Regions from separate parts of the Planococcus liqunii genome, predicted to be linked through region 3. Evidence: a T-box and tRNA genes for the amino acid it is inferred to sense, from the RefSeq annotation. Region 3 holds a T-box; the other regions hold tRNA genes.
The links. A T-box is a leader RNA that pairs with one kind of tRNA and senses whether it is charged. The one in region 3 lies ahead of QWY22_RS07700 (valine--tRNA ligase), so its partner is inferred to be a tRNA-Val.
Positions count from the first base shown of each region.

Region 1 (10,594 bases), 1.4 Mb from region 3:
GGCCGATAGGCGTAGACGATGGACAACAGGTTGATATTCCTGTACCACCTCCCCGCCGTTTGAGCAATGGGGGGACGCAGAAGGATAAGGCGAGCGCGCCGTTGGTTGAGCGCGTCCAAGCAGCAAGGTGGGAAACGAGGCAAATCCCGTTTCCATCAACATTGAACTGTGACGGCAAGGGGCATTGCGCCCTGGAGTCCCTGATTTCACACTGCCAAGAAAAGCCTCTAGCGAGGCGGGAGGTGCCCGTACCGCAAACCGACACAGGTAGGCGAGAAGAGAATTCTAAGGTGAGCGAGTGAACTCTCGTTAAGGAACTCGGCAAAATGACCCCGTAACTTCGGGAGAAGGGGTGCTCTGGTAGGGTGTATAGCCCGAGAGAGCCGCAGTGAATAGGCCCAGGCGACTGTTTAGCAAAAACACAGGTCTCTGCAAAACCGTAAGGTGACGTATAGGGGCTGACGCCTGCCCGGTGCTGGAAGGTTAAGGGGAGTGCTTAGCGCAAGCGAAGGTGCGAACTGAAGCCCCAGTAAACGGCGGCCGTAACTATAACGGTCCTAAGGTAGCGAAATTCCTTGTCGGGTAAGTTCCGACCCGCACGAAAGGCGTAACGATCTGGGCACTGTCTCAACGAGAGACTCGGTGAAATTATAGTACCTGTGAAGATGCAGGTTACCCGCGACAGGACGGAAAGACCCCGTGGAGCTTTACTGCAGCCTGATATTGAATTTTGGTGCAACTTGTACAGGATAGGTAGGAGCCAGAGAACCCGGAGCGCCAGCTTCGGGGGAGGCGTCGGTGGGATACTACCCTGGTTGTATTGAAATTCTAACCCACGCCCCTGATCGGGGCGGGAGACAGTGTCAGGCGGGCAGTTTGACTGGGGCGGTCGCCTCCTAAAGAGTAACGGAGGCGCCCAAAGGTTCCCTCAGAATGGTTGGAAATCATTCGCAGAGTGTAAAGGCACAAGGGAGCTTGACTGCGAGACGTACAGGTCGAGCAGGGTCGAAAGACGGGCTTAGTGATCCGGTGGTTCCGCATGGAAGGGCCATCGCTCAACGGATAAAAGCTACCCCGGGGATAACAGGCTTATCTCCCCCAAGAGTCCACATCGACGGGGAGGTTTGGCACCTCGATGTCGGCTCATCGCATCCTGGGGCTGTAGTCGGTCCCAAGGGTTGGGCTGTTCGCCCATTAAAGCGGTACGCGAGCTGGGTTCAGAACGTCGTGAGACAGTTCGGTCCCTATCCGTCGCGGGCGCAGGAAATTTGAGAGGAGCTGTCCTTAGTACGAGAGGACCGGGATGGACACACCGCTGGTGTACCAGTTGTTCCGCCAGGGGCATCGCTGGGTAGCTATGTGTGGCCGGGATAAGTGCTGAAAGCATCTAAGCACGAAGCCCCCCTCAAGATGAGATTTCCCATTGCGCAAGCAAGTAAGATCCCTCAAAGACGATGAGGTAGATAGGTTCGGGGTGGAAGCGCGGCGACGCGTGCAGCTGACGAATACTAATCGATCGAGGACTTAACCAACATAGTTGTTTTCAATGTCGCATATCCAGTTTTGAGGGCGCAAGCACTCATGTCCAGTGATGATGGCAAAGAGGCCACACCCGTTCCCATCCCGAACACGGAAGTTAAGCTCTTTTGCGCCGATGGTAGTTGGGGGTTTCCCCCTGTGAGAGTAGGACATTGCTGGGCCATTTTGTTTTTTTATGCCGTAACGAATCTTTTACCTTGCTTCCATAGCTCAGCAGGTAGAGTGCTTCCATGGTAAGGAAGAGGTCACCGGTTCGAACCCGGTTGGAAGCTTTTGTTTTTATAAGGTTTCTGTAAACGGGAAAAGCACTTATTCATCTTTTTATGGCCCCTTGGTCAAGCGGTTAAGACACCGCCCTTTCACGGCGGTAACACGGGTTCGAATCCCGTAGGGGTCACCAATTTTTATAGTTATGTGGAGGATTAGCTCAGCTGGGAGAGCATCTGCCTTACAAGCAGAGGGTCGGCGGTTCGATCCCGTCATCCTCCACCATTATTTCTCGGTGGGGTAGCGAAGTGGCTAAACGCGGCGGACTGTAAATCCGCTCCTTCGGGTTCGGCAGTTCGAATCTGCCCCCCACCACCAGTTTTATTTATATTGGCATTGGGGTATAGCCAAGCGGTAAGGCAACGGGTTTTGATCCCGTCATGCCCTGGTTCGAATCCAGGTACCCCAGCCATTTTTATTTTGAGCCATTAGCTCAGTTGGTAGAGCATCTGACTTTTAATCAGAGGGTCGAAGGTTCGAATCCTTCATGGCTCATTCTTTATTCCTTGCGCCTGTTCAGCGCGGGGCCTTAGCTCAGCTGGGAGAGCGCGACGCTGGCAGCGTCGAGGTCAGGGGTTCGAGCCCCCTAGGCTCCATTGTTCCATGTGTATTTGTACTATCCATGTGTAAAAAGCCCGTATCCAATTTATTGGATGCGGGCTTTTTTTAGGTTCCGATGTATTCAGACTGCGGACGGAAAATGACATTGTCTTCTTGCTGTTCCATCGCATGGGCAGTCCAGCCGACGATACGGGCTGCGCTAAACGTAGAGGTAAAGAGCGCTGAAGGCATTGCGATGGACCGCATAATGGCAGCCGCATAGAATTCCACGTTCGTGTGCAGCGCACGTCCTGGTTTGTGTTGCTCTAGGAGGCGGACAATCTCTTTTTCAGCCGCCACGGCCAAATCGAGCCATGGATCTGCTCCTTGCAGGGCGAGGCATTTCTCTCTTAATACAATCGATCGTGGATCTTCAGTCCGGTAAATGCGATGCCCAAAGCCCATAATTTTTTCGCCATTGGCCAATTTCTCGAGAATGACCGGTTCAATGCGCTCTGGCGTTTGAATTTCATCGAGCAAGTCGATGACTCCTGAAGGCGCTCCTCCGTGAAGGGGGCCTTTCATAGTGCCGATGGCGGAAGTAACAGCAGAGACAAGGTCCGATTCTGTAGAGATGGTGACGCGGGCAGCAAATGTCGAAGCGTTCATGCCGTGCTCCATCGTCAGCTTTAAATACGTTTCCAATGCTTCAATCTGCGCTTGTGAAGGTTCGCGTCCATTCAACATCCACAAATAATTGGCGGTATGCCCGAGATCTTCGCGCGGTTGAATCATGTCTTTTTCTTCCTGCAAGCGGAACAAAAGAGCAATCAGTACAGGGAAAGCAGCCGTTAAGGCTGTAGTTTGTTCACTGATTGGCAGCTTGGTAAATTCCTTATGGCTGTAAGCGGAAATCAAGGTCCGCAGATTATCCATCAAGGGCGCTTCAAGGGGCAGCAGTTTGGCTGTTTCAATCACGTGAACCGGAAGTTTGCGGTATTCAATTAATCCACTTCGCAAGCCAGCGAGTTCTTCTGGTGATGGATTCCGGCCATGCCACAAAAAGTATGCTGCTTCTTCAAATGACTTTCCGCTGATTGCCTCTTTCACTTGTATCCCGCGGTAGCGCAATTCTCCTTTGTCTCCATCTACCGAAGCTATTTTTGTTTGGACCGCTGTAATTCCTTTTAATCCTTTCTGGAACATCGTAACTCCTCCTTTGCTTTTATTTTACTCCTGTTGATTGATAACAAAAATTAAAGATATATAATTGAAATAATTCAAATTGTTAATTGAAGGAGGCAAAAATATGGAGCTCAATTGGCTGCGGACGTTTGTGGATGCCGCTGAAACGTTAAATTTCCGGAAAACTTCCGAACGGTTGTTAATGTCACAGCCAAGTGTCACGGTCCACATCCGGCTATTGGAAGAAAGCCTTGGGGTTTTATTATTCAAGCGCGAAAAGAACCGCGTTTCGCTGACAGAAGAAGGGCGTCATTTCTGCCCGAAGGCTAAAGGTATACTGGCCCAGATGGATCAAAGCATCGGGGACCTTCAAGCTTTTGCCCAAGGCTACCGAAAGAAATGGACGCTTGCAATTTCACCCTTAATGGCCGAGACGATGTTGCCGTATATTTTAAAATCGTTTACACGGGACCACCCGGACCTTGAACTAGTGATTCAAGTGGAAGAGTCGGAGCACATAGAAGAACTTGTGGAAACAGAGCAGGTGTCGGCAGGCATTTCCGCATTGCGCCCTAAGCGGCAAGATATCCAATGTGAAACGGTTTACAACGATCCGCTTCTTTTTATTTTGCCAAGAGATGCGTACGATGATGAGTCTGGCCCAGCGGTTTCAGGAGAAGCGATGCTCCAGTCGGCCTTTCTGTTTACACACCATCATCCGGCTTTTTGGAATGAGCTGCTCCTAAAGCTGCGTCTTCATGTTACAGGAATCCGGACAATGAAAGTGACACAGGCCCATATTGCTAAACGATTTATCCAAGAAGGCCTTGGCGTGTCATTTTTGCCTAAATCCATGGTGAGGCGGGAGCTGATTGAAGGACGTTTAATGGACGCCCATTTTGATTTGTTTCCGCTGCCGGAAGTGTCCACGTATTTTTTAACGAAGCAGATGGGCAAACTTGAAAAAGAATTTTTGCAGCGAGTCCAGTCTGTGCATTTTAGTTAAGGGGAGAGAATGGCATGAAAATTGAACACTCAAACATCCGGTTGCGTTTACTGACGCGAGATGATTTTGAAGCATTGTGGGCGCTTTATACCCCTGCAATCTTCGAACACATGCTGACGAAAGTGGAAAGCTTTGAACAGTTGTGTGCTTGGCTGGAAACAGGGCTGAAGGGGGACGATGTACTTATTTTTGCTGTAGAAGATCCAAAAAGCGCAGAAATCATCGGCACCACCCGCATTTATGCAATCGATGAAGCAAATAAAAGCTGTGAAATCGGTTCAACCTTTTATGCAGAAACTGCACAGCGTACTCATGTAAATACTGCAGTAAAAGCTGCATTGCTCCAATATTGCTTTGAAGAGCGGGGCATGATTCGGGTACAATTCAAAACAGATGCAGAAAACAGCGCTTCCCAAAAGGCCCTGGAACGAATCGGCGCCAAAAAAGAAGGGCTGCTCCGCAACGAACGAATCCGCTCAACCGGCAAGCCAAGAGATGCCATCGTGTATTCCATCATTGATTCGGAATGGCCGGCAGTAAAAGGCGGACTAGAAGAAAAATTGAATAAATATACTTGATTTTGTTCGGTTGAGCCAAAGCTTCCTTAACAGGTACAATGAATTCATCTTAATAAGGGGGTATAAAATCATGAATAAATTAAATGTATCTATTATCGGAGTACCGATGGATCATGGCCAGAATCGCCGCGGGGTGGACATGGGGCCGAGCGCCATCCGCTATGCAGGCGTTGTAGAGCGCATTGAAGCTTTAGGGCATACCGTGACGGATGAAGGGGACATCCAGATCGGCCATGCAGACGGCTCCATTGATACAGAAACCAACCTGCGCAATTTAAAAGTTGTGACCGACGCGACGGAAGCACTCGGCGCGAAAGTGTTTGAAGTAGCAGAAGCGGGGAATTTCCCGCTGGTTCTTGGCGGAGATCATAGCATCGCCATCGGGACACTCGCTGGAATCTCTGAGCGCCATGAGAACCTGGGGGTTATCTGGTATGATGCGCACGCGGACATGAATACAAGTGATACGTCACCGTCCGGAAATATCCACGGGATGCCTTTGGCAGCAAGTTTCGGACTTGGGCATGAACAGCTGACGAATATCCGCGGCTATTCACCAAAAGTGAAGCCTGAAAATATTGTAATCATCGGTGCCCGTTCTGTAGACCCAGGCGAGCGTGAGTTGATCAAAGAACGCGGCATCCGCGTCTACAGCATGCATGAACTTGATAAAATGGGAATGGATGCAGTAATTGATGATGCGATTCATTACTTGAAAGAAGAACGCCGAACGGATGCGGTCCATCTGTCGTTGGATTTGGACGGCATTGACCCAATGTATACGCCAGGTGTCGGCACACCGGTTCCAGGCGGCATTACGTACCGGGAAAGCCATTTGGCGATGGAGCTGCTGCACGATGCAGGAATCATCACTTCTGCCGAATTTGTGGAAGTCAATCCGATTCTGGATGAAAAAAACCGCACGGCGGATGTTGCAGTGGCGCTGATCGGTTCATTGCTCGGAGAAAAATTACTTTAAAACAGGCGAAAGCCTGTTTTTTTATTTTATGTAAACATTTCTTCTTCACTAGCCCAAAGCGACTTTCGAGCGCTTTTTTTATTGAAAAGAACCAAAACAATCTGGGAATAAGATGGATTTTAATGGTTTAAGTTTGGTACGATAGAAAGAGAAAAAATAAAAATGAAACTTTTTGAAAAGCAATCCGTATATAAAAGACAGCCGCATAGGCGGAGGGAAATGAGAACATGGATGCGTTAGTCAATAAACGAATAAAAAAAGTGTTAAAAGGCGATCAGAACGCATTCGCCGAACTCGTTGAGCTATATCAGCACCAGCTTTATCAAATCTGTTACCGGATGTTAGGGAACAAACATGAAGCAGAAGATATAGCGCAAGAAGCGTTTACACGTGCATATGTCAATCTCCATACGTTCGATCAAAAGCGCAAGTTTTCGACGTGGCTTTACCGCATCGCGACGAATCTGTGCATTGACCGGATCCGCAAGAAAAAGCCGGATTATTATCTGGACGCAGAAGTGCGCGGGACTGAAGGATTAAATATGTACTCTTCCATTGCCAACGATGATCAGCTGCCGGAAGAAGAGCTGATGCGGATGGAAGTACAGGAACGCGTGCAATATGAGATAAGTCGCTTGCCAGATAAGTACCGTGCCGCTATTGTATTAAAGTATATTGAAGAATTGCCCCTATCGGAAATTAGTGAAATTTTGGATTTGCCGCTAGGTACCGTGAAAACGCGGATACACCGGGGAAGAGAAGCTCTTCGGAAGCAATTGAGCAATTTGTAGGAGGCGAGCACGATGAAAACGTGTCCGGAAAACATCATTCATGTTATGGATGATTATTTAGATGGGGATTTGAACCCGTCCGATGAAGCAGTGCTAAAAGCACATTTGGAAAGCTGCATCGAATGTCGGAGATTGTATCACGAACAAACCAAAACGATCGCACTTGTCCAAAGTGCATCACATATACAGGCACCGTCCGATTTTGTGGCAAAGACCATGCAGCGGCTGCCTAAAGAAAGACAGCGCATCGGCGTGCAGCGCTGGTTCCGGCATCATCCGCTGTTGACGGCTGCCGCATTGTTTCTTTTGCTGATGAGCGGAATGCTGTTTTCCAATTTCAACAATGACCAGCAATTTGCCTTTACGAAACAACCGAACCTTGTTGTAGAAGGGGAGACCGTTGTGGTGCCTGCAGGCGAAGTGGTAACAGGCGATTTGACGATCCGCAACGGCGATCTGCGTGTGGAAGGTGAATTGCACGGAGATGTCACTCTTGTCAATGGCCAGTATATGGCTTCGAGCGGAGTCATTACCGGGGAAATCGAAGAGATTGATAAAGCGTTCGAGTGGATGTGGTACACCATTAAAGACGGCGTGAAAGATGCCGCCGCCATTTTCAGCGGCAATGGAGAAAAGAATGAAGAGTAATGCCTATCCTGCTTGAAGGATAGGTTTTTTCAATGAAGGCAAGGCAAATTCACTTATGTTATACTGATTTATATGCAGATGTTGAAAAGCGAGGGTTGCAGATGCCGTTTTTGGAGAATTTAACAAACCAAACACCACTCGAACTTTTAGTAAATGTCATTGATATTTTATTAGTATGGTTCGTTATATATAAGTTGATCACAATCATTAAAGGGACGAAAGCGGTCCAATTATTAAAAGGGATCTTTTTTATCGTTATTGCGTATCTGATAACCCGCGCTCTCAATTTGGAGACTTTGGGTTGGATCATGCAGCAAGTGCTGAATTGGGGATTCCTGGCCATCATCATCATTTTCCAGCCGGAGATGCGGCGAGCACTGGAACAGCTGGGGCGCGGAAAACTGTTCTCCAGCAGCCAGCTGAATGAGGAATCCGAACGCAGCCGGTTGATTGAAGCGATGTCGAAATCGGTCAGCTATATGGCAAAACGCCGGATTGGCGCTTTAATTTCAATTGAGCGGGAAACCGGATTGAGCGAGTATATTGAGACGGGCATTCCCATGAACTCGGACATTACGTCAGAGTTGCTGATCAATCTATTTATCCCGAATACACCGCTGCATGACGGAGCGGTAATTGTACAGAAAAACCGCATTGCCGCAGCCGCCTGTTATTTGCCGTTGTCTGAAAGCCCGTTTATCTCCAAAGAACTTGGCACCCGGCACCGGGCTGCGCTTGGAATCAGTGAAGTGACCGATGCCATCACCATCATTGTGTCGGAAGAAACGGGCGCCATCAGCCTGACAGCGAACGGAGATTTGCACCGCAACTTGTCGCTGGAAGATTTTGAAGTGAAGCTGCGCCGAATTTGGTTTGGTGCCGAACAACAGCCAGCTGATTCTGCCCGGTGGAACTGGAGGATGAAAAAGAATGGATAAATTAATGGATAGCCCTTGGTTTTTGCGAATTATGGCCCTTCTGTTAGCATTTCTTTTATTCTTTTCGGTTAAAGCCGACGAAGACGCTGCAAACTCCGCGAACAATGGCACGATTACGGAAGAAATCGAAGGCGTCGAGCTGGAAGTTTTTTATGGGGACACCAACCTGATGGTGAGCGGCTTGCCAGAGATGGCGGACTTGACGATTTCCGGTCCGACTAGTGCCGTGCAGACGACGCGCCAACTGAAAGATTTCACTTTGTTTGTGGACCTGCGCAATTTGCCGATTGGCGAACACCGGGTGCCCATACAGACTGAGAACTTGTCAGAACAGCTGAGGGTCCAAATAGATCCGGCTTTTGTAGACATCACCATCGAAGAACGGGTAACCCAGGAGTTCCGGATTGACCCGGAAATGAATGAACGCTTGTTAAAAGAAGGATTTGTTTTAGAGGAAATTTCAGCGGAGCCGAAAACCGCTTCGGTGACAGGCCCGAAAAGTGTCATTGATGCCATCAGTTTTGTGAAAGCGACCGTTACCGGTGAGCCGGGCGTCAATGAATCTTTTACAACCGAGGCCCGAATCCGGGTGTTGGCAAATGATTTGACGAAATTGGAGAATGTCGTGATTGAACCCGAAGTGGCAGAGGTCTCAGCCAAGATAGAAGAATACAGCAAAGAAGTGCCGGTGACCATTAAGCAAAACGGAGAAGCGCCTACGGGCGTAACGATCGAGTCTTTGGTCCCATCGAGCGAGACGGTCCGGATTTATGGCCCGAAAAGTGCGGTGGATGCCCTGAAGGAATATGTCGTGGAAGTGAATGCGGGAATCGTTACGCCGACGGATACGACAGTGGAAGCCGAACTGAAAGCTCCGCCAGGCACGACTTCTGTTTCGCCCAACACATTGAAAGTGGAAGCGGAAATCAGGGTCGACGAAACGGTTGAAGCACCAGAAGGCGTGGAAATTCCAGAGGTGTCAGAAAATCCGCCTTCTTAACTGGCAGGTCTGAATTTGATATTTGAATAAAACATGTATAATGAAGCGAGATAAAGCTATAGATTGAAGGAGAGAAAAGAATGGGAAAATATTTTGGAACTGACGGGGTGCGGGGTGTTGCGAACAGCGAGTTGACACCTGAATTGGCATTTAAATTAGGGCGCTTCGGCGGCTATATCTTAACAAAAAGCTCGAAAGACAAACCGAAAGTATTGATTGGCCGTGATACACGGATTTCAGGCGAAATGCTGGAAGGTGCGCTTGCAGCAGGCTTATTGTCTGTCGGCGCGGAAGTTATGCGCCTTGGGGTCATCAGTACACCAGGGGTTGCTTATTTAACACGTGTCATGAGTGCAGAAGCAGGCGTCATGATTTCAGCTTCCCACAATCCTGTGGAAGACAACGGCATCAAATTCTTTGGTTCTGATGGGTTTAAATTGTCGGATGAGCAGGAGCTGGAAATTGAAGCTTTGCTTGATGCAGAAGATGATACATTGCCGCGCCCGACCGGCGGCGACCTTGGCAGCATTACGGATTATTTCGAAGGCGGCCAAAAATACATCCAGTATTTGAAACAGGCAGTCGACGAAGAATTTACCGGACTCCACGTGGCACTCGATTGTGCACACGGTGCCACTTCTTCACTTGCTACGCATGTGTTCGCTGATTTAGATGCAGACATTTCGTCAATGGGCGCGTCACCGAATGGCTTGAATATTAATGATAAAGTGGGCTCTACGCATCCTGAAAAATTGGCTGAAATGGTAGTTGCCAAAAAAGCGGATGTAGGCCTGGCGTTTGACGGCGATGGCGACCGGTTGATTGCTGTGGATGAAAAAGGGCAAATCGTTGATGGCGATCAGATTATGTACATAATCGGAAAGTACCTGCATTCAGAAGGCCGATTAAAGAAAAACACCGTCGTTTCTACTGTGATGAGCAATATGGGCTTTTACAAAGCACTTGAAGGACATGGCATGGAGAGCAAGCAGACAGCTGTCGGCGACCGCTATGTGGTGGAAGAAATGAAGAAAAACGGCTACAATCTTGGCGGCGAACAGTCCGGCCACATCATCTTCCTGGACTACAACACAACAGGCGATGGTTTACTGACCGGTATGCA
Region 1 covers NZ_CP129238.1:165,035-175,628, forward strand. Annotated here, with positions in the region: rRNA gene QWY22_RS00865 (23S ribosomal RNA) at 1-1,532, shown strand, start outside; rRNA gene rrf (5S ribosomal RNA) at 1,585-1,700, shown strand; tRNA gene QWY22_RS00875 (tRNA-Thr) at 1,739-1,811, shown strand; tRNA gene QWY22_RS00880 (tRNA-Glu) at 1,865-1,939, shown strand; tRNA gene QWY22_RS00885 (tRNA-Val) at 1,956-2,031, shown strand; tRNA gene QWY22_RS00890 (tRNA-Tyr) at 2,041-2,124, shown strand; tRNA gene QWY22_RS00895 (tRNA-Gln) at 2,144-2,218, shown strand; tRNA gene QWY22_RS00900 (tRNA-Lys) at 2,229-2,301, shown strand; tRNA gene QWY22_RS00905 (tRNA-Ala) at 2,330-2,402, shown strand; gene QWY22_RS00910 (citrate synthase/methylcitrate synthase) at 2,473-3,552, opposite strand; gene QWY22_RS00915 (LysR family transcriptional regulator) at 3,656-4,537, shown strand; gene QWY22_RS00920 (GNAT family N-acetyltransferase) at 4,552-5,115, shown strand; gene rocF (arginase) at 5,186-6,094, shown strand; gene sigW (RNA polymerase sigma factor SigW) at 6,322-6,885, shown strand; gene QWY22_RS00935 (zf-HC2 domain-containing protein) at 6,898-7,533, shown strand; gene cdaA (diadenylate cyclase CdaA) at 7,635-8,471, shown strand; gene QWY22_RS00945 (CdaR family protein) at 8,464-9,471, shown strand; gene glmM (phosphoglucosamine mutase) at 9,552-10,594, shown strand, end outside.
Region 1: it encodes a tRNA-Val, which carries the amino acid that the T-box ahead of QWY22_RS07700 (valine--tRNA ligase) is inferred to sense. The anticodon was not compared.

Region 2 (10,594 bases), 1.4 Mb from region 3:
CGGGACTTAACCCAACATCTCACGACACGAGCTGACGACAACCATGCACCACCTGTCACCGCTGTCCCCGAAGGGAAAGCCCTGTCTCCAGGGCGGTCAGCGGGATGTCAAGACCTGGTAAGGTTCTTCGCGTTGCTTCGAATTAAACCACATGCTCCACCGCTTGTGCGGGCCCCCGTCAATTCCTTTGAGTTTCAGCCTTGCGGCCGTACTCCCCAGGCGGAGTGCTTAATGCGTTAGCTGCAGCACTAAGGGGCGGAAACCCCCTAACACTTAGCACTCATCGTTTACGGCGTGGACTACCAGGGTATCTAATCCTGTTTGCTCCCCACGCTTTCGCGCCTCAGCGTCAGTTACAGACCAGAAAGTCGCCTTCGCCACTGGTGTTCCTCCACATCTCTACGCATTTCACCGCTACACATGGAATTCCACTTTCCTCTTCTGCACTCAAGTCCCCCAGTTTCCAATGACCCTCCACGGTTGAGCCGTGGGCTTTCACATCAGACTTAAAGGACCGCCTGCGCGCGCTTTACGCCCAATAATTCCGGACAACGCTTGCCACCTACGTATTACCGCGGCTGCTGGCACGTAGTTAGCCGTGGCTTTCTGGCGAGGTACCGTCAAGGTGCCAGTAGTTAATTGGCACGGTTTCTTCCCTCGCAACAGAGTTTTACGATCCGAAAACCTTCATCACTCACGCGGCGTTGCTCCGTCAGACTTGCGTCCATTGCGGAAGATTCCCTACTGCTGCCTCCCGTAGGAGTCTGGGCCGTGTCTCAGTCCCAGTGTGGCCGATCACCCTCTCAGGTCGGCTACGCATCGTCGCCTTGGTGGGCCGTTACCCCACCAACTAGCTAATGCGCCGCGGGCCCATCCTGCAGTGACAGCCGAAACCGTCTTTCCGTAACCTCCCAGGAGGGAGGTCAAACTATTCGGTATTAGCACCGGTTTCCCGGAGTTATCCCGATCTGCAGGGCAGGTTGCCCACGTGTTACTCACCCGTCCGCCGCTAAACGCTTGGAGCAAGCTCCAAGTGTTCCGCTCGACTTGCATGTATTAGGCACGCCGCCAGCGTTCGTCCTGAGCCAGGATCAAACTCTCCATTATAGAGAACTGACTTGCTCAAATTCTGCTGGCGTCTCGCCGTTCCGAAGAACGCACGAGTCGCTTGATCTGGCAATGCCTGATCAGTAGTTGTTTGCGCGGGCCGTTTTGCGCGGCCGTTGCTATTGTTGACGTTTTGCTGTTCAGTTTTCAAGGTTCATTTGAATAAAAATAATGGTGGAGCCTAGCGGGATCGAACCGCTGACCTCCTGCGTGCAAGGCAGGCGCTCTCCCAGCTGAGCTAAGGCCCCATTGAATGGTCGGGAAGACAGGATTCGAACCTGCGACCCCTTGGTCCCAAACCAAGTGCTCTACCAAGCTGAGCTACTTCCCGAACTGAAACTGCTGAGTTGAAAATATGGCGCGCCCGAGAGGACTCGAACCTCTAACCGCTTGATTCGTAGTCAAGTACTCTATCCAATTGAGCTACGGGCGCTTCTTATGATATAGGAGAAAACCTACGGTTTTTTTGCTTAATGGTGCCGAGGACCGGAATCGAACCGGTACGGTAGTCACCTACCGCAGGATTTTAAGTCCTGTGCGTCTGCCAGTTCCGCCACCCCGGCTTAGGGTCAGCAAGATTGTGCAAAAAAATGGAGCGGAAGACGAGGTTCGAACTCGCGACCTCCACCTTGGCAAGGTGGCGTTCTACCACTGAACTACTTCCGCAAAAATGGTGCGGGTGAAGGGAGTCGAACCCCCACGCCCGAAGGCGCTAGATCCTAAGTCTAGTGCGTCTGCCAGTTCCGCCACACCCGCGTGGCAATAATGAAGTTGTAAAAATGGTGAGCCATGAAGGATTCGAACCTTCGACCCTCTGATTAAAAGTCAGATGCTCTACCAACTGAGCTAATGGCTCAAACATGAGTGGTGCCGGAGAAAGGACTTGAACCCTCAACCTACTGATTACAAGTCAGTTGCTCTACCAGTTGAGCTACTCCGGCGAAAGAGAAAAAATGGTGGAGGATGACGGGATCGAACCGCCGACCCTCTGCTTGTAAGGCAGATGCTCTCCCAGCTGAGCTAATCCTCCATTATGTATGCCCAGCAATGTCCTACTCTCACAGGGGGAAACCCCCAACTACCATCGGCGCAAAAGAGCTTAACTTCCGTGTTCGGGATGGGAACGGGTGTGGCCTCTTTGCCATCATCACTGGACTGGATTGTTTTTGAAAGACAAGTTTTATTATACCAAGTCTACAAGGTATTGCAAGCTTTTTTTTCAAAAAACCTGCGGCTTGTGCCTTCAAAACTGGATATGCGACATATGAAAACAACGGTGTTTGGTTAAGTCCTCGATCGATTAGTATTCGTCAGCTGCACGCATCGCTGCGCTTCCACCCCGAACCTATCTACCTCATCGTCTTTGAGGGATCTTACTTGCTTGCGCAATGGGAAATCTCATCTTGAGGGGGGCTTCGTGCTTAGATGCTTTCAGCACTTATCCCGGCCACACATAGCTACCCAGCGATGCCCCTGGCGGAACAACTGGTACACCAGCGGTGTGTCCATCCCGGTCCTCTCGTACTAAGGACAGCTCCTCTCAAATTTCCTGCGCCCGCGACGGATAGGGACCGAACTGTCTCACGACGTTCTGAACCCAGCTCGCGTACCGCTTTAATGGGCGAACAGCCCAACCCTTGGGACCGACTACAGCCCCAGGATGCGATGAGCCGACATCGAGGTGCCAAACCTCCCCGTCGATGTGGACTCTTGGGGGAGATAAGCCTGTTATCCCCGGGGTAGCTTTTATCCGTTGAGCGATGGCCCTTCCATGCGGAACCACCGGATCACTAAGCCCGTCTTTCGACCCTGCTCGACCTGTACGTCTCGCAGTCAAGCTCCCTTGTGCCTTTACACTCTGCGAATGATTTCCAACCATTCTGAGGGAACCTTTGGGCGCCTCCGTTACTCTTTAGGAGGCGACCGCCCCAGTCAAACTGCCCGCCTGACACTGTCTCCCGCCCCGATCAGGGGCGTGGGTTAGAATTTCAATACAACCAGGGTAGTATCCCACCGACGCCTCCCCCGAAGCTGGCGCTCCGGGTTCTCTGGCTCCTACCTATCCTGTACAAGTTGCACCAAAATTCAATATCAGGCTGCAGTAAAGCTCCACGGGGTCTTTCCGTCCTGTCGCGGGTAACCTGCATCTTCACAGGTACTATAATTTCACCGAGTCTCTCGTTGAGACAGTGCCCAGATCGTTACGCCTTTCGTGCGGGTCGGAACTTACCCGACAAGGAATTTCGCTACCTTAGGACCGTTATAGTTACGGCCGCCGTTTACTGGGGCTTCAGTTCGCACCTTCGCTTGCGCTAAGCACTCCCCTTAACCTTCCAGCACCGGGCAGGCGTCAGCCCCTATACGTCACCTTACGGTTTTGCAGAGACCTGTGTTTTTGCTAAACAGTCGCCTGGGCCTATTCACTGCGGCTCTCTCGGGCTATACACCCTACCAGAGCACCCCTTCTCCCGAAGTTACGGGGTCATTTTGCCGAGTTCCTTAACGAGAGTTCACTCGCTCACCTTAGAATTCTCTTCTCGCCTACCTGTGTCGGTTTGCGGTACGGGCACCTCCCGCCTCGCTAGAGGCTTTTCTTGGCAGTGTGAAATCAGGGACTCCAGGGCGCAATGCCCCTTGCCGTCACAGTTCAATGTTTGCGGAAACGGGATTTGCCTCGTTTCCCACCTTGCTGCTTGGACGCGCTCAACCAACGGCGCGCTCGCCTTATCCTTCTGCGTCCCCCCATTGCTCAAACGGCGGGGAGGTGGTACAGGAATATCAACCTGTTGTCCATCGTCTACGCCTATCGGCCTCGACTTAGGTCCCGACTGACCCTGAGCGGACGAGCCTTCCTCAGGAAACCTTAGGCATTCGGTGGACGGGATTCTCACCCGTCTTTCGTTACTCATACCGGCATTCTCACTTCTAAGCGCTCCACGGATCCTTCCGGTCCCGCTTCGACGCCCTTAGAACGCTCTCCTACCACGGACATCTGAGATGTCCATCCACAGCTTCGGTAATCCGTTTAGCCCCGGTACATTTTCGGCGCAGTGTCACTCGACCAGTGAGCTATTACGCACTCTTTAAATGATGGCTGCTTCTAAGCCAACATCCTGGTTGTCTAAGCAACGCCACATCCTTTTCCACTTAACGGATATTTGGGGACCTTAGCTGGTGGTCTGGGCTGTTTCCCTCTTGACTACGGATCTTATCACTCGCAGTCTGACTCCCAAGCATAAATCACTGGCATTCGGAGTTTGTCTGAATTCGGTAACCCGGGATGGGCCCCTAGTCCAAACAGTGCTCTACCTCCAGGATTCTCAATCTTGAGGCTAGCCCTAAAGCTATTTCGGAGAGAACCAGCTATCTCCAGGTTCGATTGGAATTTCTCCGCTACCCACACCTCATCCCCGCACTTTTCAACGTGCGTGGGTTCGGGCCTCCAGTAAGTGTTACCTTACCTTCACCCTGGACATGGGTAGATCACCTGGTTTCGGGTCTACAACTGCATACTCATTCGCCCTATTCAGACTCGCTTTCGCTGCGGCTCCGGCTTCTCACCTTAACCTTGCATGCAATCGTAACTCGCCGGTTCATTCTACAAAAGGCACGCCATCACCCATAAACGGGCTTTGACTAGTTGTAGGCACACGGTTTCAGGATCTGTTTCACTCCCCTTCCGGGGTGCTTTTCACCTTTCCCTCACGGTACTGGTTCACTATCGGTCACTAGGTAGTATTTAGCCTTGGGAGATGGTCCTCCCGGATTCCGACGGAATTTCACGTGTTCCGCCGTACTCAGGATCCACTCAGGAGGGAAGCGATTTTCGGCTACGGGGCTGTTACCCACTGTGGCGGACCGTTCCAGGTCGCTTCGCCTAACCGCTTCTTTTGTAACTCCGTATTGAGTGTCCTACAACCCCAAGAGGCAAGCCTCTTGGTTTGGGCTGATCCCGTTTCGCTCGCCGCTACTCAGGGAATCGCATTTGCTTTCTGTTCCTCCAGGTACTTAGATGTTTCAGTTCCCTGGGTCTGCCTTCTCATGTGCTATGAATTCACACATGGATACCGCCCCATTAAAGGCGGTGGGTTCCCCCATTCGGAAATCTCCGGATCAAAGCTCACTTACAGCTCCCCGGAGCATATCGGTGTTAGTGCCGTCCTTCTTCGGCTCCTAGTGCCAAGGCATCCACCGTGCGCCCTTTCTAACTTAACCATTAGAAAGTCGACCGATAAATCGGTCTCATCACTCGTGTTGCTTGTTTTCGTTGTTTCAATGTCGTCATATCCAGTTTTCAAAGAACAAGTTTGAAGTTCCAACTCGGCATCGCCGAAGGTGAACCTTCAAAACTGAACGCAAAACGTCAACCGGAGCGTAAGCTCCGTTCCGAGATTATCCTTAGAAAGGAGGTGATCCAGCCGCACCTTCCGATACGGCTACCTTGTTACGACTTCACCCCAATCATCTGTCCCACCTTCGGCGGCTGGCTCCACAAGGGTTACCTCACCGACTTCGGGTGTTACAAACTCTCGTGGTGTGACGGGCGGTGTGTACAAGGCCCGGGAACGTATTCACCGTGGCATGCTGATCCACGATTACTAGCGATTCCGGCTTCATGCAGGCGAGTTGCAGCCTGCAATCCGAACTGAGAACGGTTTTCTGGGATTGGCTCCCCCTCGCGGGTTGGCAGCCCTTTGTACCGTCCATTGTAGCACGTGTGTAGCCCAGGTCATAAGGGGCATGATGATTTGACGTCATCCCCACCTTCCTCCGGTTTGTCACCGGCAGTCACCTTAGAGTGCCCAACTGAATGCTGGCAACTAAGATCAAGGGTTGCGCTCGTTGCGGGACTTAACCCAACATCTCACGACACGAGCTGACGACAACCATGCACCACCTGTCACCGCTGTCCCCGAAGGGAAAGCCCTGTCTCCAGGGCGGTCAGCGGGATGTCAAGACCTGGTAAGGTTCTTCGCGTTGCTTCGAATTAAACCACATGCTCCACCGCTTGTGCGGGCCCCCGTCAATTCCTTTGAGTTTCAGCCTTGCGGCCGTACTCCCCAGGCGGAGTGCTTAATGCGTTAGCTGCAGCACTAAGGGGCGGAAACCCCCTAACACTTAGCACTCATCGTTTACGGCGTGGACTACCAGGGTATCTAATCCTGTTTGCTCCCCACGCTTTCGCGCCTCAGCGTCAGTTACAGACCAGAAAGTCGCCTTCGCCACTGGTGTTCCTCCACATCTCTACGCATTTCACCGCTACACATGGAATTCCACTTTCCTCTTCTGCACTCAAGTCCCCCAGTTTCCAATGACCCTCCACGGTTGAGCCGTGGGCTTTCACATCAGACTTAAAGGACCGCCTGCGCGCGCTTTACGCCCAATAATTCCGGACAACGCTTGCCACCTACGTATTACCGCGGCTGCTGGCACGTAGTTAGCCGTGGCTTTCTGGCGAGGTACCGTCAAGGTGCCAGTAGTTAATTGGCACGGTTTCTTCCCTCGCAACAGAGTTTTACGATCCGAAAACCTTCATCACTCACGCGGCGTTGCTCCGTCAGACTTGCGTCCATTGCGGAAGATTCCCTACTGCTGCCTCCCGTAGGAGTCTGGGCCGTGTCTCAGTCCCAGTGTGGCCGATCACCCTCTCAGGTCGGCTACGCATCGTCGCCTTGGTGGGCCGTTACCCCACCAACTAGCTAATGCGCCGCGGGCCCATCCTGCAGTGACAGCCGAAACCGTCTTTCCGTAACCTCCCAGGAGGGAGGTCAAACTATTCGGTATTAGCACCGGTTTCCCGGAGTTATCCCGATCTGCAGGGCAGGTTGCCCACGTGTTACTCACCCGTCCGCCGCTAAACGCTTGGAGCAAGCTCCAAGTGTTCCGCTCGACTTGCATGTATTAGGCACGCCGCCAGCGTTCGTCCTGAGCCAGGATCAAACTCTCCATTATAGAGAACCGATTGCTCAAATTCTGCTGGCGTCTCGCCGTTCCGAAGAACGCACGAGTCGCTTGATCTGGCCGAAGCCTGATCAGTACATTTGCGCGGGCCGTTTTGCGCGGCCGTTGCTATCTGTTGACGTTTTGCTGTTCAGTTTTCAAGGTTCATGTTTTGTGTGCCGCTCATTGGCGACTTTTCAATATTACCAGCTTCTTTTTGAGAAGTCAATAATAAATTTCAAATATTTTTTCGTGTGTTTTAAATCTGAAAAACACGACATCAACTAATATATCATTACTCCCCGATTCATGCAACACTTTTTTAAAAATAAATCGACTCAAAACCAATATTGATTTTGAGTCGACCTGTTCATCTCTTATTACGACGTCCTCGATCATACAAATCAGTCGCGCGGACGCATTTGAGGGAACAATAAAACGTCTCTAATAGAAGCCGAATTCGTTAACAACATAATCAAGCGGTCAATTCCAATTCCGAGACCACCTGTAGGCGGCATACCAAATTCCAATGCTTCAATAAAGTCTTCATCCATTTCATGCGCTTCGTCATTGCCTTCTGCTTTTTCAACCAATTGAGCTTCAAAGCGCTGGCGCTGATCGATCGGATCATTTAACTCGGTAAAAGCATTCGCATGCTCACGACGGACAATAAACAATTCAAAACGGTCCGTAAAGCGCTCGTCTTCCGGATTCTTCTTAGCTAACGGAGAAATCTCCACTGGGTGTCCGTATACAAAAGTAGGCTGAACCAATTCTTCTTCTACTTTCTGTTCAAAGAATTCGTTTAAGATATGGCCTACTTCCATAGTAGGTTTAATTTCAATGCCGTGCTCTTTGGCAAGTTCTTGAGCTTCTTCTTTCGACATTTGCTTCCAGAAGTCGACTCCGGTATATTCTTTGACGGCATCGGCCATGTGCAGACGTTTCCAGCCTGGTGCCAAGTTGATCTCATCTTCACCGTATTGAACAGTAGTTGTTCCAAAGACTTCTTGTGCAACATGTGCAATCAAGTTTTCAGTTAGAGCCATGATGTCGTTATAGTCTGCATACGCTTCATATAATTCAAGCATTGTAAATTCCGGGTTATGGCGGGTAGAGATTCCTTCATTACGGAAGACACGGCCGATTTCATATACTTTCTCCAATCCCCCGACAATCAAACGCTTCAAGTGCAGCTCGATAGCGATACGGATATATAGTTCCATATCCAGAGCATTGTGATGTGTAATGAACGGACGGGCTGCCGCTCCCCCTGCGATGGAATGCAGCATCGGCGTTTCCACTTCTAGGAACCCTTGGTTATCCAGGTAGCGGCGCATCGATTGGATGATGCGGCTGCGCAAAATAAACGTTTCTTTGCTAGATTCACTTGTGATCAAGTCTAAATAGCGCTGGCGGTAGCGTTGCTCTACGTCTTTTAAACCGTGGAATTTTTCCGGAAGCGGACGAAGCGCTTTTGTTAAAAACGTCACTTCTTTCGCTTTAATGGATAATTCCCCAACGTTTGTTTTGAAGACTGTTCCTTTCACGCCCAGGATGTCGCCTAAATCTACTGTGTTGTATAAGTCATAGGCTTCGTCACCGATTGCATCTTTACGGACATAAATTTGGATTTGGCCTTTTAAATCTTGAACATGGGCAAAGCCTGCTTTCCCTTTTCCACGCTTCGTCATAATGCGGCCTGCTATTACTACTTCATGCGGATTTTCTTCAAGTTCCTCTTTAGACAGCTCGCCGTATTGACTGATGATATCCTCTGAAGAATGGGTGCGTTCAAAACGCGCGCCGAATGGATCGATTCCCTGATCTTGAAAAGCTTGCATTTTTTGGCGTCTCACCAATATTTGATCATTTAACTCTTCTGACATGTCCTACACTCCTTTGTATTTAAAAACCACGCTCGTTCGTGTATTTATCTATTGTACACAATTTCTATTCGTTAGACATAAAAAAGCTGCCACAAAATCATGGCAGCTTGTCTTTCAAAATTAAACCCTACTGCTCAAAGCTTAACGTTCTGCCAGTTCTACCGCAGAAATGCATCGACACCTTCGTAAGTTTTCCATAGCTGGACACCTTCCGGATTCGGAGGATTGGTCGCTAATGACGGATTCACTTCTAATAAAGGAATCAGAACAAAAGCCCGTTCGTGCATCCGAGGGTGCGGAACGATGAGCCGCTCTGATTCCATATTGTCTTGATTATACAATAAAATGTCAAGGTCAATTGTCCGCGGCCCCCACCGCACGATCCGCTTGCGCTGAAGTTTTTGTTCCACTTCCTGGCAGACTTCCAATAATTCCAGTGCCGGAAGTTTTGTCCGGACATGGACTACCATATTTAGAAAGGGTTCCTGCTCGGTAAAGCCTACCGGTTCTGTTTCGTAGAGGGAAGAAATCGCTGCTACGTCAATCGATGGATGTTCCGCCAGCATCCGGACTGCTTGCTTGAGCATGTCCAGCCGGTCCCCCATGTTCGAGCCGAGCGATAAATAACTTTCATTCATGCAAATTCTCCTCGCGTCAGTTCAATGGCAACCGACTTGTAATGGCCTGGAATCGGCGGATCCGGTTTAATCATTTGCACACGAATCCCTTTCACGAGCGGAAATTGAGAAAGGATGCCTGCAGCCACGTCTTCCGCCACCGCTTCCACCAGCTTTTTCGGCTCACCTTCCACAATACGGCGGCACACTTCGTAAACTTCCCCATAATGGACAGTATGCACGAGGTCGTCTGTTTCTCCAGCCTTTTTCAAATCAACCGCAAGCGAAACCGTCAAACGAAATCGCTGGCCCAATTTTGTTTCTTCAGGAAACACTCCGTGGTACCCGTAAAATTCCATATCGTTCACATGAATATAATCCATTACTCCACTCCTTTGTATGTTTGCTTGCCGGTTAATACATCGAGCATACGGACAGCGCGGCTTGTTTCTTTCACATCGTGGACGCGCACAATCTGACAGCCTTTTTCTACTCCGTAGCAAACAGTGGCAAGCGATCCTTCCAGTCTTTCACTTACCGGGACATCGAGCACTTTTCCAATGAACGATTTGCGGGAAGTTCCAAGCAAGACCGGATAGCCAAGGGCAACAAACTGATCCAGGTGCCGCATCATTTCAATGTTATGGTATGTTGTCTTGCCGAAACCAATGCCCGGATCGAGCCAAATCTGCTCTTTTGAAACTCCAGCCTCCAGTGCAATTTGAATGCTTTCGTCTATATCCTGCTTAACGTCTGTCCAGAAATCCATGTATAACGCTTCGTTACGGTTGTGCATCAAAATAATTGGCACATTTCGCTTCGCCGCTACTTTGGCGATTCCCGGCTCGTATTTTGCGCCCCAGATGTCGTTGATGATATGGGCTCCGGCTTCAACGGCCGCGTCGGCCACCGCTGCTTTGTATGTATCGATTGAAATATAAGCGTCCACTTCCTTCGCCAAAGCCCGAATGACCGGAACTACACGTCCGATTTCTTCTTCATCAGAAATCAGCGTATAGCCTGGACGGGTAGATTCGCCGC
Region 2 covers NZ_CP129238.1:82,371-92,964, reverse strand. Annotated here, with positions in the region: rRNA gene QWY22_RS00450 (16S ribosomal RNA) at 1-1,107, opposite strand, end outside; tRNA gene QWY22_RS00445 (tRNA-Ala) at 1,280-1,355, opposite strand; tRNA gene QWY22_RS00440 (tRNA-Pro) at 1,362-1,438, opposite strand; tRNA gene QWY22_RS00435 (tRNA-Arg) at 1,464-1,540, opposite strand; tRNA gene QWY22_RS00430 (tRNA-Leu) at 1,582-1,670, opposite strand; tRNA gene QWY22_RS00425 (tRNA-Gly) at 1,699-1,773, opposite strand; tRNA gene QWY22_RS00420 (tRNA-Leu) at 1,779-1,863, opposite strand; tRNA gene QWY22_RS00415 (tRNA-Lys) at 1,888-1,963, opposite strand; tRNA gene QWY22_RS00410 (tRNA-Thr) at 1,973-2,048, opposite strand; tRNA gene QWY22_RS00405 (tRNA-Val) at 2,062-2,137, opposite strand; rRNA gene rrf (5S ribosomal RNA) at 2,147-2,262, opposite strand; rRNA gene QWY22_RS00395 (23S ribosomal RNA) at 2,388-5,322, opposite strand; rRNA gene QWY22_RS00390 (16S ribosomal RNA) at 5,510-7,059, opposite strand; gene lysS (lysine--tRNA ligase) at 7,452-8,936, opposite strand; gene folK (2-amino-4-hydroxy-6-hydroxymethyldihydropteridine diphosphokinase) at 9,095-9,574, opposite strand; gene folB (dihydroneopterin aldolase) at 9,571-9,936, opposite strand; gene folP (dihydropteroate synthase) at 9,936-10,594, opposite strand, start outside.
Region 2: it encodes a tRNA-Val, which carries the amino acid that the T-box ahead of QWY22_RS07700 (valine--tRNA ligase) is inferred to sense. The anticodon was not compared.

Region 3 (10,594 bases):
ATATTGGAGAATGTCATCGTGTCTACTTGCAACCGGACAGAAATCTACGCGGTGGTCGATCAGCTTCACACGGGGCGCTATTATGTGAAGCAATTCTTGGCGGATTATTTCGGTCTGTCCCAAGAAGCGTTCTCGCAGTATTTATTTGTCCACGAGCAGGAAGAAGCAGTTGAGCATTTGTTCCGTGTGACGGCCGGCATCGACTCAATGGTGCTTGGGGAAACCCAAATTCTTGGCCAAGTGAGAAACAGCTTCCTTGCTGGACAGGAAAACGGCACGACCGGAACGGTTTTCAACCAATTGTTCAAGCAGGCCGTGACATTGGCGAAACGGGCGCATTCCGAAACAGCAATCGGCGAGAATGCCGTATCGGTTTCTTATGCGGCTGTTGAGCTGGGCAAGAAAATTTTCGGCACGTTGAAAAACAAACGGGTCGTTATTTTAGGCGCGGGCAAAATGGGTGAACTGGCCATTAAGAACTTGCAGGGCAGCGGCGCAGACAATGTGACGGTCATCAACCGTACGTTTGAAAAAGCCGAAGACTTGGCACAAAAATTCAACGGCCGTGCAGTGCCGATGAACCAATTGCAATGCGCACTTTTAGAGGCGGATATCCTGATTTCGTCGACAGGTGCAACGGACTACGTCATCGATTACGAATTGATGCAGTTTGTTGAAAAACTTCGCAAAGGCAAGCCGTTGTTCATGGTGGACATCGCAGTGCCGCGCGACGTGGATCCGCGCATCTCGGAATTGTCGAATGTGTTCTTGTACGATATCGATGATATGCAAGGAATTGTCGAAGCGAACCTGGCTGAGCGGGAACGCGCAGCTGGCGAAATCATGACGATGGTCAACCACGAAGCGCAGCAGTTCAACGACTGGCTGACAACGCTTGGCGTCGTACCGGTGATTTCCGCTTTGCGCCAAAAAGCATTGACCATACAGGCGGAAACGATGGCCAGCATTGAAAACAAAATGCCGGACTTGACCGACCGTGAAAAGAAAATCCTGAACAAACATACGAAATCGATCATCAACCAATTGCTGAAAGAGCCGATTTTGCAGGCAAAAGAAATGGCCGGCGCACCGAAATCACGCGAGCAGCTTGAATTGTTCCAGCAGATTTTTGGCATCGAAGAAGATGTGCAAGTGGAAATTGCGAAACAACTGAAAGCTCCGCAGAAACAGGCGGCAACCAATAAAGAACAGAACGTTCAAAAACAAGAAACTCCCGGATATTCATTTTAAGCTTTCTGAAAGAGGCGTTTTCGAATCTATATGCTAAAATGTAGATGCGGGAACGCCTTTAATTATGGAAACGAAGGGGAATGGGATGGCTGATATAACAATGGCAAGGCTGCATGAAGCTATGGTTATTCTATATGCTGTCAGCCTTGTTTTTTATTTTATTGATTACTTATATAAAGAGAAAAAAGCAAGCCGCATTGCGATGGGCTTGCTTGGCATCGTATGGATTATGCAGACCGTATTCCTCGTTTTGTACATCATCGAAACGCAGCGATTCCCGATCCTGACTTTGTTTGAAGGGATCTATTTTTATGCGTGGCTGCTGGTGACGTTGTCGCTTGTGCTGCGAATTTTTTACCGCTTTGATTTTGCGGTGTTTTTCATCAATATCATCGGATTTATCTTTATGACTATCCATACATTTGCGCCGGTGCAAATTGAAAAGTCGCCGGCAGGGCAGGACCTGGTTTCGGAATTGTTGTTTATCCACATTACATTCGCCATTCTGTCGTATGTCGCTTTTTCACTGTCGTTCGTGTTCTCGGCGCTGCACCTCATTTTGTACCGCTTGTTGAAAAAGAAAAAGTGGACGAAGCAGTGGAGCAATTTGCCGTCGCTCGGCCAGACGGAACTGGGTATGACGATTTCCATTCTTGTCGGAATTTCTCTGCTGTTCGTGTCGCTGGTCCTCGGCCTGCAATGGGCCGTCATCTCATTGGCGGAATTTTCGCTGCTCGACATGAAAATCGTCGGATCGTTCATCCTGCTGCTTATTTACAGCTGGGTGTTATACCGCCACCGAAAAGGCAATTTGAACGGCATGTCTTATGCATTGGCGCACATTTATGCGTTTTTGCTTTTACTCATCAACTTCTTCCTCGGGAGCCGGTTGTCTGAATTTCATTTTTGGTATTAAAGAAAGGTAGGATTCATTTGAGAAAAATTATTGTAGGTTCAAGAAGAAGCAAGCTCGCGTTAACGCAAACGGGGCAGTTTATCGATAAATTGAAAGCGTCTGGAGCACCGTTTGAATTTGAAATCAAAGAAATCGTCACAAAAGGCGATCGCATAGTAGACGTCACGCTTTCCAAAGTCGGCGGAAAAGGTTTGTTTGTAAAAGAAATCGAGCAGGCTTTGCAAGATAAAGAAATTGATTTCGCTGTCCACAGCATGAAAGATATGCCGTCAGTGCTTCCGGAAGGCTTTGTCATCGGTTGTGTACCGGAACGCGAAGACCCGCGCGACGCTTTTATCTCAAATAACCACGTGAAATTCATGGACCTTCCGGTAGGAGCAGTTGTCGGAACAAGCAGCCTGCGCCGCAGTTCGCAGCTTTTGTTGATGCGTCCAGACCTGGATATCCAGTGGATCCGTGGAAACATTGACACGCGCCTGGAAAAGCTGAAATCCGGCCAATTTGATGCCATCCTTCTTGCTGCTGCAGGTTTGAAGCGCATGGGCTGGAAAGATGACCTGGTAACGGAATTCCTTGAAGTGGAAGACTGCCTGCCGGCGATTGGCCAAGGTGCCCTTGGCATCGAATGCCGCGAAGACGACACGGAACTATTGGAAGCTTTGGCAAAAGTTAACGACGAAAAAACAGCGTTGGCGGTCCATGCCGAGCGCAAATTCCTGCGCGATATGGACGGCAGCTGCCAAGTGCCGATTGCCGGCTATGCAACAGTTGCAGATGGTGAAATCTCGTTTACCGGCCTCATTTCTTCTCCGGAAGCCGATGAAGTGTATAAAGAAACAGCCGTGAGCCGCGACCCGATCGAAGCTGGGCGCATCGTTGCCGAGCGCATCAGCGCACAAGGCGGCTACGAATTAATCCAAAAAGTAAAAGCCGAGAACCATGTGTGAAGCTAATCTTCCATTAAGAGGCGAAACCGTCGTCTTCACCGGTTCCAACGAGCCGCAGGAAGCGGTTGAATATGCAGAGAAACTGGGCGCTAAAGCCCTCTACTTACCGCTCATAAAAACTTCAGTCCGGCAGTCGCAACTGCCGGATTTCGAACGTTATGACTGGTTAATCTTTACGAGCGGCAACAGTGCAGACGCTTTTTGCCAACTGCACATCAAGACGGATGCGAAGATTGCCGCAGTGGGGGAAAAGACGGCGGGTGTTTTGGAGCAGCATGGCTACACCGTCAGCTTTATGCCAAGCATCTACAGTGCCGATGTATTCATTCAGGAATTCCCGGCTGTAGCGGGCAACGCGGACTGTCTTTTCATCAAAGGGTCGCTCGCCAAAAATACCATTGCATCGATGCCGTTGAAGGTGGATGAATGGATTATTTACGAAACGAGCTTTAAAATAGAGAATGCCGAGAAATTAAAAGCCTTAAAAGGCGTAACCGTGATTTTTGCCAGTCCGTCCGCTGTGGCCGCATACCGCGAAGCCGGCGGGGGCTGGTCAGGAATCCGCATTGCCGCCATCGGGCACGTAACTGAAGCCGCTATCCAGAAGCAAGGCGGAACGGTGGATTTTATTCCAAAGAAATATACGTATATCGAAGTGATCAACGAAATCGCGAAAGGAAGTTTTAACAAATGACTGATTTGAAATTCAACCGCGGACGCCGCTTGCGCGGATCTGCCAACCTCCGCTCAATGGTCCGCGAGACAAGCTTGCACAAAGAAGATTTCATTTATCCGATTTTCGTCGTAGAAGGCGAAAATATTAAACATGAAATTTCATCAATGCCGGGTGTTTTCCATTTTTCATTGGACCGCCTTGGCGAAGAATTGGACGAAGTTGTAGACCTTGGAATTCCATCCGTTATTTTGTTCGGTGTGCCGAATGAAAAAGACGCAGTCGGAACGCAAGCTTACCACGACCACGGCATCACGCAAGAAGCCATCCGTTTTGCGAAACAGCGCCACCCGGAATTGGTTGTCATTGCCGATACGTGCCTATGCCAATACACCGACCATGGCCATTGCGGCGTGATCGAAAACGGCGTGATCTTGAACGATGAGTCGCTTGATCTGCTGGCTCGTACAGCTGTATCGCAGGCGAAAGCTGGTGCAGACATCATCGCACCGTCGAACATGATGGACGGCTTTGTAGCGGCAATCCGCTACGGACTGGACCAGGCTGGATTTGAAAACACACCGATCATGAGCTACGGCGTGAAGTACGCATCTGCTTACTACGGACCGTTCCGTGAAGCAGCGCATTCTACACCGCAATTCGGTGACCGCAAAACCTATCAGATGGACCCGGCGAACCGCTTGGAAGCACTTCGCGAAGCGGGCTCGGACATCGAAGAAGGCGCAGACTTCATGATCGTAAAACCGGCTCTTTCTTACCTCGACATCGTCCGTGAAGTACGCGACAATTTCGATATTCCGATCGTTGCCTACAACGTATCAGGCGAATATGCGATGGTCAAAGCGGCCGCTTTGAACGGCTGGGTGGATGAAAAGAAAATGGTTCTTGAAACTTTGCTTAGCATGAAACGGGCAGGAGCAGACATTCTGATGACGTACCATGCAAAAGACGCGGCACGTTGGCTGGAGGAGAAATAAATGGGATACGAAAATTCGATTGCAGCATTCACAGAAGCGAAAAAATTAATGCCGGGCGGAGTCAATTCGCCGGTCCGTGCATTCAAATCCGTTAACATGGACCCGATTTTCATGGCATCCGGCAGCGGCGCAACGATTACGGACATCGACGGCAACACTTACATCGACTACGTCTTGTCTTGGGGACCGCTGATTTTGGGCCATTCCCATCCGGACGTTGTCAAAGCGATCCAGGAAGTGGCTGTATCCGGAACAAGTTTCGGCGCACCGACTTTACTTGAAAATGAACTTGCGAAACTTGTAATGGAACGTGTTCCTTCTATTGAAATGGTGCGCATGGTGTCTTCCGGTACGGAAGCGACGATGAGTGCATTGCGCGTGGCGCGCGGCTATACCGGCCGGAATAAAATCCTGAAATTCGAAGGCTGCTACCACGGCCATGCGGATAGCTTGCTGATCAAAGCAGGTTCTGGCGTTGCGACGCTCGGATTGCCGGATTCCCCAGGAGTTCCGGCATCGGTTGCGGCAAACACGATCACGGTTCCTTACAACGACTTGGAAAGTGTGCGTATGGCGTTCAAAGAGTTCGGCGACGATATCGCGGCTGTCATTGTAGAGCCGGTTGCCGGCAACATGGGCGTCGTGCCGCCGAAAGAAGGTTTCCTTCAAGAACTGCGCAATTTGACGACCGAATTCGGAACGATCTTGATCTTTGATGAAGTCATGACCGGTTTCCGTGTCGGCTACAACTGTGCACAAGGCCATTTCGGCGTCACGCCGGATATGACCTGCCTTGGAAAAGTCATCGGCGGCGGCCTTCCGGTCGGCGCATTCGGCGGCAAACGCGAAATCATGCAGCAAGTGGCGCCAAGCGGATCAATTTACCAGGCAGGCACCCTGTCCGGCAACCCACTAGCCATGACTGCAGGCTATGAAACTTTATCCCGTTTAAATGAAGAAACGTACGAAACTTTCGTCCAGCGCGGCGATCAGCTTGAAGCCGGTTTCCGTGCAGCAGCTGAGAAATACAACATTCCGCACACGGTGAACCGCGCCGGTTCGATGATTGGCTTCTTCTTCACGAATGAAGACGTCGTCGACTTCGATTCAGCAAAAACATCGGACACGGAACTGTTTGCAGACTACTACCGCTTGATGGCGGAAGAAGGCATTTTCCTGCCGCCTTCCCAGTTCGAGGGCATGTTCCTGTCAGCAGCGCATACCGAAGCGCATATCGCAAAAACAGTAGAAGCTTTCCATACCGTATTTGCGAAATTAGCGAGATAATAGTAGATTTAGCCCGGCCGCTTTGATAGCGGTTGGGCTTTTTTTTGTGGAATTAGGGCGAGTGATCATAGAAGCGCGGTAAGTGACCATAGACTATGGCTGAGTGATCATAGACCCTGATCAGTGACCATAGAATCAGGTAGAGTGATCATAGGACGTCGATAAGCGCTCGTAGAATCCATATATCAACCTCATGGCAATCAAATCTAAGAATTTCTCCTGCTCCATCGATGCTGCTGCAAGAAAAGGAGAGGTTGCCGCAACTAAACCGGCACTTTCGCTTTTCGCTGGCGAAAAGCCGGCATCCCTAATCTTTTCGGTTTTGAATAAAAGAAGAATTTGAAGCTCCCCAAAAATTTTCTCCCAATTACAAGATTTCAAGCACCATTTCCTGTACGATAGAAAGTAACAGTATTTCGGAAAGCGAAAGGCAGGGATGCAGATGTACATATTCTTAAGGACAGCCGGGATTGCCGCGCTTGCCGGCTGGCTGTTCGAAACGCTCGGCATTTTCTTGCCGTGGCTGCTCGGGCCGATGTTCACCATATTGCTGATCAGCCAATTTACGAGCCTCAAATTGTTTTGGCCCAAATCACTGCGCACGACTGGACTGATTCTACTCGGCGTCCAAATCGGTTCGTCGTTTACACGCGACGCAGTCTTATTGATGTGGTTGGACTTGCCGTATATGGCGTTCATGACGATTTCGGTTGTTTCCTTATCGATAGCGCTCGGCCTGTTATTCAAGAAAATGGTCAATGAAAGCTTGGCGACGAGCCTGCTTGGTTCGATTCCCGGAGGCCTTGCGCAGATGGTCGTCATCGCGGAAGACATCCCTTCGGCGAATCTCACCGTCGTAACGATGATGCAGACCATCCGGATTTTCATGGTGGTGACGATTGTTCCGTTTCTGACGGTGTTTCTTACCGGCAGGGAACAAGGCGAACTCACCGTGCAGACATTTACGTTTGCACCCGTAGCCGTTTTTGTCGGCTTACTCGTCGGTGTCATTTTGTACTTTGGAATGAAGCGCATTGGTTTCCCGGCTGCGGAAATCCTTGCGCCGATTTTGACGCTGGCCATTGTCCAGACAGTAACAGGGGATATCTTGATTGATATTCCGTACTGGCTGACTGCTTTTGCGCAAATTTGCATCGGGGCGAGCCTTGGCTTGCAGATGGAAGGGATTGGGGACAAGTTGACGGTGCGCCTGGGCACAGCGATCGTTCTCAACAATGTACTGCTCATCAGTTTTACGGCATTCATTGCCTACCTGTTGGCCAGATGGCTGCCGGATTATATCTTCCTGGATTTCTTTTTGAGTGCAGCACCTGGCGGCATTGCGGAAATGGCGATTACGGCGCTCGCGACCGGCGGGGATGTGGCGCTCATCACAAGTTTCCAATTGTTCCGGCTGTTTTTCATTTTGCTCGTGGCATCGCCGATTGTTGCCTATATTGTGAAAAAACTTGACGCTAAAAGCGGAGCTTGAGTATAATGGATGAAAGTATATATTTGATGCGTTGATGAGGATAGTAAAATGTGCGTACATTTCAGAGAGAAAACCGAGTGGTGAGAGGTTTTCATGAACCAGCATTTGAATGTCACCTCGGAGCAGTTCCTGTGAAACGTGAGTAGTGGGAACCGGATGTGAAATCCGTTATCGAACTTGAGAGCCAGGTTTATTTTGACTTGTGCATAAAGGTGGTACCGCGAACAACTCCTTCGTCCTTTTACAGACGAAGGGGTTTTTTTTATTTTCCGGGAAGCCTTCTCTCAAGGCAACACAAACATAAAGGAGGAATTTCAATGACTGAACAAACGCCGACAACCCCGCAAATGCCGACGAAGTACGATCCGCAAGCGATTGAAAAAGGCCGCTATGAGTGGTGGATCAACAACAAATTCTTTGAAGCGAAACCCGAAAGCGGCAAAACGCCGTACACGATTGTGATTCCGCCGCCGAACGTAACGGGGAAACTTCACCTGGGCCATGCGTGGGATACAACGCTGCAAGACATCATGACGCGCATGAAGCGCATGCAAGGATTTGACGCTCTATGGCTTCCGGGAATGGACCATGCTGGAATTGCCACGCAGGCAAAAGTAGAAGGCAAATTGAAAGAAGAAGGGAAATCCCGCTACGATTTAGGGCGCGAGAAGTTCCTAGAAGAGTCGTGGAAATGGAAAGATGAGTATGCAGGTCATATTCGTGAACAATGGTCGAAACTGGGCCTTGGACTTGATTATTCCCGCGAACGTTTTACCTTGGATGCCGGCTTGTCGGATGCGGTTAAGGAAGTATTCGTAAAGCTTTACGAAAAGAAACTGATTTACCGCGGCAAGTACATCATCAACTGGGATCCGGCGACGAAAACCGCGATTTCGGATATTGAAGTTATCTACAAAGACGTACAAGGTGCGTTCTACCATATGCGCTACCCGCTGACAGACGGTTCTGGCTATATTGAAATCGCGACAACGCGTCCGGAAACGATGCTTGGCGATACAGCGGTAGCGGTTCACCCGAAAGATGAGCGCTACCAGCATTTGATCGGCAAAACGGTAACATTGCCGATTATCGGCCGCGAAATGAAAATTGTCGCAGACGATTACGTAGACATGGAATTCGGAAGCGGCGCTGTGAAAATTACCCCGGCACACGACCCGAATGACTTTGAAATCGGCAATCGCCACAATTTGGAACGCGTACTGGTTATGCACGAAGACGGCACGATGAACGAAAATGCCGGCAAATACGAGGGGCTCGACCGCTTCGAATGCCGCAAGCAAATCGTTAAAGACTTGCAGGACATGGATGTTTTATTCAAAATCGAAGAGCATCTGCATTCGGTTGGACATTCGGAACGCAGTGGGGCAGTGGTTGAGCCTTATCTGTCGACACAGTGGTTTGTTGACATGAAGCCATTGGCGAAACAGGCGATTGACCTGCAGCACGGCGAAGACGGTGTCAACTTTGTTCCGGACCGTTTTGAAAAAACATACTTGCACTGGATGGAAAACATCCGTGACTGGTGCATTTCGCGCCAACTGTGGTGGGGCCACCAGATTCCGGCTTGGTACCATAATGAAACCGGCGAAATTTACGTAGGAATGGAAGCGCCGGCAGACGCGGAAAACTGGACGCAAGACGAAGACGTACTTGATACGTGGTTCTCTTCCGCATTATGGCCGTTCTCGACACTCGGCTGGCCGGAAGATAGCGATGAGTTGAAACGCTATTACCCGACAGATGCTTTGGTTACCGGCTACGACATCATTTACTTCTGGGTATCGCGCATGATTTTCCAAGCGCTTGAATTCACGGAAGAAAAACCGTTCAAAGACGTATTGATCCACGGCTTGGTGCGCGACGCAGAAGGACGCAAAATGTCGAAATCACTCGGCAACGGCGTTGACCCGATGGACGTTATTGCGGAATACGGAGCGGATTCGCTTCGCTACTTCCTGGCAACCGCTTCAAGCCCAGGGCAGGACCTGCGCTTCTCCATGGAGAAAGTGGAATCCATCTGGAACTTTGCCAATAAAATCTGGAATGCGTCACGCTTTGCGTTGATGAACATGGACGGCATGACTTACGAGGAAATCGATCTTTCCGGCAAGCGCTCTGTTGCTGATTCATGGATCCTAACCCGTTTGAATGAAACCATCGAACAAGTGACGCATCTCGCAGAACGCTACGAGTTCGGTGAAGTGGGCCGCTCGCTTTACAACTTCATCTGGGATGATTTCTGTGACTGGTACATCGAAATGGCGAAACTGCCATTGTACGGCGAAGACGAAGACGCGAAGAAAATGACGCGTTCGGTTCTGGCGTATGTACTCGATAACACGATGCGCCTGTTGCATCCGTTTATGCCATTCATCACCGAAGAAATCTGGCAGAACTTGCCGCACGAAGGCGAATCGATTACAGTTGCTGCTTGGCCGACAGTGGACGAGTCGTTGACCGACCAAAGCCAGTCTTCGAGCATGAAGCTGTTGATGGACATCATCACAGCTGTTCGTACGATCCGCGCAGAAGTTCAGTCGCCGATGAGCAAGAAAGTAGCCTTGACGATTTCCGCAAAAGACGCGGGTATTCATGCGGTTCTTAAAGAGAACGCCGCCTATATCGAACGTTTCTGCAACCCGGAAACTTTGACGATCGGCGAAAGCATCGAAGCACCGGAAAAATCAATGTCCGCCGTTGTATCAGGCGCCGAATTGTTTATGCCGCTTGAAGGCTTGATCGACATTGACGCAGAACTGGCACGCTTGAATAAAGAACTTGAGAAATGGGCAAAAGAAGTGAAACTCGTTCAAGGCAAACTGTCGAACGAACGCTTTGTTTCCAAAGCGCCGGAAGCGGTAGTTGCGGAAGAACGCAAAAAAGAAGCTGACTACCTGGAGAAACACGCCACAGTCGAAAAACGCATCGAAGAGTTGAAAAACCTGTAAATTGACGAACCGCTTTCCTTCGGGAGAGCGGTTTTTTTATGTGCGGATTCTCTAGCGTGCA
Region 3 covers NZ_CP129238.1:1,517,459-1,528,052, forward strand. Annotated here, with positions in the region: gene hemA (glutamyl-tRNA reductase) at 1-1,251, shown strand, start outside; gene ccsA (cytochrome c biogenesis protein CcsA) at 1,337-2,167, shown strand; gene hemC (hydroxymethylbilane synthase) at 2,185-3,114, shown strand; gene QWY22_RS07680 (uroporphyrinogen-III synthase) at 3,107-3,808, shown strand; gene hemB (porphobilinogen synthase) at 3,805-4,785, shown strand; gene hemL (glutamate-1-semialdehyde 2,1-aminomutase) at 4,786-6,072, shown strand; gene QWY22_RS07695 (AbrB family transcriptional regulator) at 6,515-7,564, shown strand; T-box leader at 7,587-7,808, shown strand; gene QWY22_RS07700 (valine--tRNA ligase) at 7,882-10,533, shown strand.